2 linked regions of the Gloeobacter violaceus PCC 7421 genome follow. The protein of the gene in region 2 binds, or shares a complex with, the protein of the main gene of each other region. Links are inferred from orthologs where the notes say so. Each region holds a gene or a part of one and is shown on either strand. Other genes may lie near its edges.

Region 1 (4,529 bases), 1.0 Mb from region 2 along the record:
CGAGGCGAATCTGCTCGCCGATGTGCCGGTTCTGGGGGCGGCGGTCAAGTATTTTCTGCTCAACGGTTCGGGGGTGAGCGACGCGAGCATCGCCCGAATCCACTGGTTGCACAGCGTCGTGATGCCTTTGTTCACCGTACTGGCTTTGTTCTCCCATGTATACGCAGCAAGAAAAGCAAAACTCTTCTAAAACCTTGCCCGCCGTTGGTCGCTCGCTCGATACGCGGGTCTTCGATATTGCTTTGGTAGTCATTGCATCGATCGGGGTGGCGCTAGTACTCACGGTTCTCGAACCGCCGCGCCTCATCGAAGCCTACGACGTCTTCGCCACCCCCGAGGTGCTTCCCGAGTGGTACATGCTGCCCGCCTTTTTCATCATCAAGGCTCTGCCTGCCAAGATTCTGGGGCTTGCTGCGATGGCCGGGGTGGTGGCCGGGTTGTTCCTGCTGCCGTTGTTGCCCGATTTGGGCAAGCGTTTGCCGGGGGGCCGCTTTTTGGGCCGGGCGGCGTTTGTCGCTATTCACCTCGGAGTCGCCGTGCTGGGCTTTTTGACACTGGTTTAAGCGGTCAGGACAGACCGGTGCCGTTGAGCACCTTGAGGATAGCTTCCGCCCCTCTGGCGATGACGCCCGGTTCACCCAATTGGGCTTTGACCCGCGCGTACCCCTCACGCATGCGCTGGGCAGCTTTGGGGTCCTTGAGCAATTCCAAACTTGCGGCAGAGAGGGTCTCGACCGTAGCTTCGTCCTGCAAAAATTCGGGCACCACGGCACTCATCTCCACCAGGTTGACCGGGCACATGTAGGGAATCGTAAAGCCCATGATCTTTTTGGCGAACCAGTAGGTGCGCGGATCGACGCGGTAGGCCACCACCTGGGGCAAGTTCAACAGTGCTGCTTCCAAATTGATCGTGCCGGATTTGGTGAGCAACAAGTCGGCGGCGGCGAGCGCGTCGTAATTGCTGCCGGGGGGGATGAACTGCACGGCGATTCCCGCCGCTTTGGCGCCCCGTTCGATGGCCTCCTGGAAGGTCGGGGTGGAGACCGAAAGCCAGAAGCGTACCTCCGGCAACTGCCCGGCGATGGCGCGGGCCGTCTCGAACAAGAGCGGCATCAAATGGCGCAATTCCTGGGTGCGTGAGGCCGGAGTGAGTACTACCACCGGCGCCTCCGCTGGGGTGTCCATGCGCGCGCGAAATTCAGCACGACCCACGGTGGTGCGGACGATGTCGACCAGCGGATGGCCGATCCAGCGGACGTTGCCGCCGTGGCGGGTGTAGAAGCGGGCTTCCTCCGGAAAGATGGCGAGGATGAGGTCGGTAAAACCGACGATCTGGGCGGTGTCTCCCTTAAAAGTCCGCCAGACCCATTCCTGGGGGGCAATGTAGTAGATCACCGGGATACCAAGCTTCTGGGCCAGCTTGCCCACCCCGACGTTGGAGCCGATGTAGTCGATGAGCACCACCGCGTCGGGGCGAAAGCTGGTGAGCAGCTTTTTGAGGCGCGCCTGGATGCGCAGGGTCGGCAGGATATAAGGAATGGCCTCGACGACGCCGATCGAGGAGAGGGTGGTGGTGTCGCTCAGCATCGGGATGCCCAACTGCGCCATGCGCCGGCCGCCTAATGCCTGGATCTCCAGATCCGGACGGCGCTCGCGCAGCGCCTGGATAAGATAGCTGCCGTGCAGGTCGCCTGAGACCTCGCCGGTACTGACAAAAAGCCGGGCTGCCATCGATTTAGGCGTCGTCGCCGCCGGGGCGCTTGCGGGCGGCGGGGGTGGGACCGCGTCGCGCCGGGTCGCCCACCGACCGGCTCAAAAACGTGTGCAGGTGATCGATATAGGGATTGCCCGCCAGGGCCTGCAACTCGACCAGGGCTTTTTCGAGGGGCGTGGCGGAGCGGTAGAGCAACTTGTAGGCCTGGCGCAACAGCCGGTAGCTCTCGCGGTCGGCCCCGGCGGCGTCGGAGATGCCGGCGCGCTCGAGACCCACCCAGTTGAGGCCGCGGGTGCGGCCCGGGTGGCCCTCCACCAGCGTAAAAGGCGGCACGTCGCGGTCGACGCGGGCCATGCCGCCGATGTAGGCGAGCCTGCCGATGTGCACGAACTGGTGGACGCCCACCAGGCCGCCGATGCGCGCCTGCGACTCGATGTGCACATGCCCGGCGAGCATCACGGCGTTGGTGATCACGACATTGTCGCCGATGGCGCAGTTGTGGCCGACGTGCACGTAGGCCATCAACAGATTCTTGTCGCCCACGACGGTCTCGCTGCCCTTGTCGGTGCCGCGGTTGACGGTGACAAATTCGCGGATGTCGTTGTTGTCGCCGATGCGCACCCGCGAGGGTTCGTTGCGGTACTTGAGATCCTGGGGCGGGGTGCCGATGCTGGCGCCGTTATAGATGACGTTGTCGCAGCCAATCTCCGTCCAGCCGTCGATCACGGCGTGGGGACCGACCACCGTGCCCGCCCCGATGCGCACGTGCTCACCCACCACCGCAAACGGGCCGACCTGGACGCTCTCGTGCAGGACAGCCCGCGGGTGAATGACGGCCGAGGGGTGGATCAAAGGTGTCGTCAAGGCGGGTGGATTCATGACTTTTGACGATTGTGGCATGGGCGGGAGATGGCTGGACTCAATCTACCAGGGAAAACATAATCTCGGCTTCGGCTACCAGTTTGCCATCGACCTCCGAGCGGGTCTGCATGATCCCGAAGCGCTTCTGGCGGGTGCGCAGATCCTCAGCGGTGATGATCACCTGATCACCCGGCACCACCTGGCGGCGAAAGCGGGTCTTGTTGACCCCCACCAGCAGCGGGATCTTGCCCACCGCCTCGGGCAACTGCCCGCAGACGATGCCGCCCACCTGGGCCATCGCCTCGATGAGCAAGGCCCCCGGCATCAGCGGCCGGCCGGGGAAGTGCCCCTGGAAGAACGGCTCGTTGATGGTGACGTTTTTGATGCCGACCGCCCGCACCCCCGGCTCGAAGACGAGCACGCGGTCGACGAGTAAAAACGGGTAGCGGTGGGCGAGGATCTTCTGAATTTCGATGTTGTCGATCATTGGGACGGCTTTTGGGAGCATACGGATGGAACGGGAACCTTTTCGGCAAGGGCGCGGGCGAGCCTGCCGTGCAGGGCGTGGCCCGCTTTGTAGGCGACGATGTGCCCACTGAGGGCGACTCCTGCCAGACTCAAATCCCCCAACAGATCGAGCAGCTTGTGGCGGGCGGGCTCGTCGGGCCAGGTGGGCGGTGTGAGCCAGTCGTCGGCACCGGCCACCAGGGCGCAATCGAGGCTGCCTCCCTGAATCAGGCCACAGGCAAGCAGTTGTTCGACCTGGGACTGGAGGGTGAAGGTGCGCGCCGGAGCCACCTCGCGGGCAAAATTCTCAGGGGTCAGCTCCAGGCTGAACCAGTGCCGGCCGATCGGGTGGGGAAAGTCGATGCCGTAACTGACCTGCAAAGCCGGGGTGTCGGTGGGCATGGCGACTACGAAGGCGTCGCGCTCGTAGACGGCTACCGGCTCGGCAATCTGATAGAAGCGCCGGGGAGCGTTTTGCCGGACGGTTCCCGAGCGGACCACCGCCTCGACGTAGGGGCGGGCGGAGCCGTCGAGGATGGGCAGTTCGGGACCTTCCACCTCGATGCGGCAGTTGTCGATCCCCAGACCGTAGAGGGCCGCGAGCACGTGCTCGACGGTCTGGATCGCCGCGCCGTTCTCGCTGAGGGTGGTGCACAGGGGACTGGGACGAAAGCCGCGGGCCAGGGCCGGGATCGCCGGGGTGCCGGCAAGATCGGCGCGCACGAAGCACCGGCCGCTATCCGGAGGAGCCGGGCACAGCCGCACGGCGACGGACGCCCCCTTGTGCAACGAGATGCCCGAAAGCTGGACGGTGGCGGCTAGGGTCTGCTGCTGCACCGATCAGAGCCTCCCCAAAAGCTGCACTTCCAATTGCTCGATGCGCCGCTGCATCTGGCGCATCTGCTCGACGATCTGCGGCAGGCGCGAGCGGGCCGCCTGCTGCTTGAGTTCGAGCAGGTGATCTTGGGCCGGAAAACCGGAGACCTTGGAGTGATCGGGCAAATCTTTGGTCACCCCGGAACGGGCAAGCACCAAACAATCGGCGCCCACGGTAGTCTGGTTGGCCACCCCCGCCTGCCCAGCGATCACGGTGCGGTCGCCGACTTTGACCGAGCCTGCAAGACCAACCTGGGAGACGATCAGGCAGTGGCGGCCGATGCGGTCGTTGTGGCCGATGTGGACCAGATTATCGATCTTGGTGCCCGCCTGGATTTCGGTCTGGCCCATGGTGGCGCGGTCCACCGCGACGTTGGCGCCCACCTCGACGTCGTCGCCGATAACCACCGTGCCCACCTGCGGCACTTTGAGGTGCCTTTCGCCGGTCGGCACAAAGCCGTAGCCGTCGGAGCCGAGCACGCTGCCCGCGTGGATGACCACCCGGTCGCCCAGGCGGATGCCGTCCATGAGCACCACGTTCGGATAGATCAGACACTCGCTGCCCACCACC
Region 2 (4,537 bases):
CGACTCCGCCCAACGACCCGCAGGGCAGGGAGAGTTTGCCTAAGGGGCTTCTCATCAAAACTTCACAAAGCGCTCATTGCCGTCCCTGAGTATGAAGTCATGAGCCCAGAGCGCTCAAAAACACACTTTCAGCCCAGGAGACACCGCCATGCACCGTCGCTTTGCCCCCGTCCTCGCCGCTTTTGCCCTCGTCGCCTTCTGCGTTCCCGCTTTGGCCGTCGACAAAGGTCTGCGCTCGCAGTACCCCGGCCTGAGCGTCCAGCAAATCAAAGACATCCAGGCCGGCAAGACCGTCGCTCCTACCCTGAGCGCCGAGGGCGGCCGCCTCGGTGGGGTGGTCTTCAGCCCCGGCGCCGAGCAGTGCATCGACAACCCGCGTTTCAACCCGGACAACGACGAGAGCGGTCCGCGCGCTTCGGAGCCGTACACCGATTCGACGCCCTACGCGGGCACCGCGACCGCCCTGGCGAGCGCCAACTGCCGCTAAGAGTCAAGCGGCCCGGGTCAACCAACATCGCAAGCGGGTGTCGGTTGACCCGTCGGCTGAGCAGCGCGGCCGGGCGATAGAGTTTTCCTGCCGGACGCGGCGGGTCCAGCGCTGAAAGGTAATGGGTGAGGCCCCGGTGGGTCTCACCTTTCTTGTCCGGCGATCGATGACTCGTGGACGCGGCTGGCTACGATGAATCAGCCGGTCTATTCACCATGTCCATCCGTCCCGCCCGTCCCACCGACAGCCCCGAGATCGCCTACCTGGCCTACCTGGCGAACCGCTCCCACCTGGCGGTGGCTCCCTACGATCTGTTTTTTCCCGGCTCTTTTGAGCAGCGGCTGGGGGTGCTCGAGCAACTGGTGCGCGCCCGAACGGTGACCTGGTTTCACTGGTCGCATTTCGTGGTGGCCGAGGAACAGCGGCGGGTGGCGGCGGTGCTCGCAGGTTACGACAGCCGGGCTGTGGGTCTGCACTGCCTGGGTGAAGCGCTCTACGAAATCGGTTGGGGCGAACGGCAAATTGCCGAGTTGAACGAGCGGGTGGAGCCGTTTGAAGGTTGTACTCCGAGCGAAGGGGAACACGCCTGGAGCATCGACCATGTCGCCACCCTGCCCGCCTATCGCGATCGCGGCCTGGCAAGCGCGCTGCTTATTCACATGGTCGAAAAGGGCCGCGGCCTGGGTTTCTCAGCTGCCCAGCTCAATCTCTACATCGGCAACAGCGCCGCGCAGCGGATCTACGAAAAAGCCGGCTTCCGGCTGGTCGAAAAGTGCACCGATCCCGGTTTCGAAGAGGCGCTCGGCTGTCCGGGGATTGCGCGCATGGTTCTGGCGCTCACGTAGATGACCAGAGTTGCCTTGATTCAGTCCGCCAGTACCTGGCCGCGCGTCTCGATCACCAGGGGAATAAACAGCAGCCCCACCAGCGGCACGAAGCCGACCCAAAAGAGGGTGCTCAGGGCGCTTTGCAGGCTGTTGGCCCCCTGGCTTGCGATGTAGCCCACCAGGAACGGTCCCCCCGCCGCCACGATCCGCCCGACGTTATAACAAAAGCCCGCCCCGGTGGCCCGCAGGCGCGTCGGAAATAATTCCGGCAGGTAATAGGTAAAGCTGCCGAAGACGCCGAAGACCGTGAGGCCGATCGGGAAATACAAATAAAGCCGCACCTCCGGGGGTAGTTCGAGACCGAAGGTGACCAGCAGCGCCGCCCCCGACAACAAAAAATACAGCGCGAACATCGTCCGCCGCCCCAGGTACTTGGCGGCGGGCACGGTGAGCAGGGTGCCGATCAGGCCGCCTAGGTTGAAGCTGTTGGAGGCGATCGCTTTCCAGTTTTCGATCAGACCCTGGGTCTCGGGCTTGGCGAGGCCGCGCAGGGCCGCCTCGCTGGCAGCCAATCCCGTCGCCACCACCGGAATAAACGCCGAGCTGCTCCACCAGGTGAGTAGCGCCGTGACGGCCATCAAAAAGCCGCTCAGGGTCAAAGGCAGGTTCTGCCGTTCGAACAATTCGGCGATGGCGGGGGGCTTCTGCTTGCCTGCCACCTGCTGCCAACGCTCGGGCTCTTTGAGAAAAAGACGCACAAACAGCGCCGCCGCCGCCGGGATGAGCCCGAACAAAAATACGTAGCGCCAGCTGGTCTCGGGGCTCGATTTCAAGAAAACCCCCGCCACCTGCAGATTCAAAAAGGTCGCAAGCAGCAGACCGGCCGGGGCCGCCGTATAAAGAATCGCCCCCGCCTCGACGCGCTTGTTCTCGGGCACCACCTCCGCCACCATCGTCGCCCCCGCCGCCCACTCGCCGCCGATGCCCAGGCTTGCCACCAACCGGCACAGCGCCAGTACCCAGATATTGGGGGCGAAGGCGCAACTGGCGGTGCCCACGGCGTACAGGATGATGGTAAACAGCAGCGTCTTGGTGCGACCGATCTGATCGGCAATCTTGCCGAACAGGATGCCGCCTGCCGCCCACCCCAGCAACAGCAGCGAAGTGAGAATTCCCGTCCACTGCAATGTCGCTTCTTTGGCTTCCGGCGAACCGATGGTCAGCCCCAGCAGGGTCGGCACGCAGTTGGGGGCGACAAAGTTAAAAAGCAGACTGTCGAAAATGTCGAATCCCCAGCCGAGCCAGGCGGCGAAGAGGACCGTCCACTGATAGCGGTTGAGCGAGAGCATGGCGGCAAGAGCGATGTCGGGTGCAGTATAAGGTACATCGTTTGCCCTGCCAACGGTACACCCGCAACTGCTAGATTGTTCGGCGCAGGCTGTGGAGAGTGCGCGTGTCGCGAAGCTGGTGGGTTGCGCTGTTGTGGTTGATCTGGCCCGTTGTGGTCCACGCTGTGCCGATTCCTGAGGATACCGCCCAGTTGATCCTGGTCACCAGTGCCGACTGGCGGGCGACCACCGGCCGTTTGCAGCGCTACGAGCGCTCGGGCGTTACCTGGAAACCTGTGGGCGATCCCTGGCCCATCGTCCTCGGCAGCGGCGGCCTCGGGTGGGGGCAGGGGCTGGCGGCCCCGGCGGCGGGTGGACCCACCAAGCGCGAGGGCGACGGCCGCTCCCCGGCGGGGGTGTACCGGTTGAATGAGACTTATGGCTACAGCAGCGCCCCACCTCCCGGAACAGCCGTGACTTACCGAGCGCTTACCGCTGCCGACCGCTGCGTGGACGACCCGCAAGCCCGCGAGTACAACCGGATCGTCTCCATCGGCCCCGACCGGCCCGAGACCTGGTCTTCCGCCGAGGTGATGCGCCGCGACGACGAACTGTACCGCTGGGTGATCGTGGTGGCTCACAATAGCGATCCGCCCCGGCCCGCGGGCGGATCGTGCATTTTTCTGCACGTCTGGGCCGGTGCGGCCTCGCCCACCGCCGGCTGCACGGCGATGGCGCGCGAGCGGATCGAGACGCTGCTGTCCTGGTTGAGACCCGAGGCCGAGCCGGTCATCGTCCAGCTTCCCGAAGCTGTTTACAAAGTCCTGCGCTCCGGTTGGGGGCTGCCTTGACCGTGCGGCGCATGCAACGTTTTGCGCAGGCGACAGGCTCGTTGGGGTTGCGAGGCGCATAATTTTGCGCAAGCGGATCTCGGTTGGTATTAATCCGCCGAGGAGGTCACGACTGCCATAAACAAAGCGGCAACCCCTTGCAGGGGGTGCCCAACGGCGATCTCAACATTCCCTTGCTCATCGCCCTCTCGCCAAATACCGCCGCCGGATTCGCGCGCCTCAACATCGATCCGCTCGATCCGGCCTATCGGGGCAGCGGCAAGACGATCATCGACAGCCAGGGCAGGCGCGTCGAGTTGCCCGACCCGCAAAAAATCGAACAAGCCTTCGACAATGCGGTGCTCGATGTGCCCTTCGGCCATTTCGAAAGTTCGCCGGACGGCATCAACGACACCACGCAGATCCCGAATCTGTTCACCTTTAGAAGCGGCCCTTACACCGCAGACGGTTCCTTCGCCGCCGGTCCTTTCGGCGGGTTGAGTTCTGTAAACAACGGCGTGCACTCCTCAGAAGTCAACTTGCTGGCCGCCTCCCAGATTAGCGAAGCGACCCTCGGTATCGACCGCGAAGTGTACCTGGGAACGGTACTGCAAAACGCCAACGATCCGAAGGTGCGCCTGCCACAGGGCAAGCCGGTCAAACCTTCCGAGTGGCTGCGCGAGGTGGCGCCCGACCCGGAGGCGGCCGAACTGGAAGATCAAGTTCCTGCTCCCGGCACCGGCAGCTACCCCAATCTTTCTCCGTCATTGTTTACGTTCAACGGCTTGGTATTCAGCCCCAACACCGACAGGCGCAACGACAGCGCCAGCGGCCCGTTCCTGTTTGCCGCCAACGCGATGGCAGCCTTTCAAAACAGCCTGCTGCCGCCCGCCAATCGCACCCAATCCAATCGTCAGGCGCTCGCCACCGGTGCAGTGCGCCGCGGCGCCCGGGTCTTCGAGCAAGCCAGTTGCACCGCTTGCCACCCGGCTCCGTTTTTTACCGACAACCGCATCCACCCGGCGGGCACCATCGGCACCGATCCGGCCCGCGCCCGCTCGCGCC

What was found.
Region 1: the proteins of GLL_RS04760 (region 2) and lpxA are in contact, whole or in part, in a crystal structure (PDB 4J09), measured with the Escherichia coli proteins. The link is inferred for Gloeobacter violaceus PCC 7421 from one-to-one orthologs.

What each region holds. Positions count from the first base shown.
Region 1 is NC_005125.1:1,986,516-1,991,044, reverse strand. The notes cover bases 665-3,639. They hold lpxA (acyl-ACP--UDP-N-acetylglucosamine O-acyltransferase), read right to left. Parts: upstream 2,594-3,639; coding sequence 1,736-2,593; downstream 665-1,735. Other genes in these bases: lpxC (UDP-3-O-acyl-N-acetylglucosamine deacetylase), read right to left, coding at 3,059-3,639; fabZ (3-hydroxyacyl-ACP dehydratase FabZ), read right to left, coding at 2,634-3,062; lpxB (lipid-A-disaccharide synthase), read right to left, coding at 665-1,731. In the rest of the region: GLL_RS09685 (cytochrome b N-terminal domain-containing protein), read left to right, coding at 1-190; GLL_RS09680 (cytochrome b6-f complex subunit 4), read left to right, coding at 156-563; more of lpxB, read right to left, coding at 568-664; more of lpxC, read right to left, coding at 3,640-3,919; lpxD (UDP-3-O-(3-hydroxymyristoyl)glucosamine N-acyltransferase), read right to left, coding at 3,923-4,529.
Region 2 is NC_005125.1:965,351-969,887, reverse strand. What follows is about bases 509-3,491. They hold GLL_RS04760 (MFS transporter), read right to left. Parts: upstream 2,664-3,491; coding sequence 1,353-2,663; downstream 509-1,352. Other genes in these bases: GLL_RS04755 (L,D-transpeptidase family protein), read left to right, coding at 2,768-3,491; GLL_RS04765 (GNAT family N-acetyltransferase), read left to right, coding at 703-1,332. Outside these bases: GLL_RS04770 (hypothetical protein), read left to right, coding at 149-487; more of GLL_RS04755, read left to right, coding at 3,492-3,493. UniProt on the Escherichia coli protein: Probably transports across the inner membrane the two dehydrated forms of N-acetylneuraminate (Neu5Ac), 2,7-anhydro-N-acetylneuraminate (2,7-AN) and 2-deoxy-2,3-didehydro-N-acetylneuraminate (2,3-EN).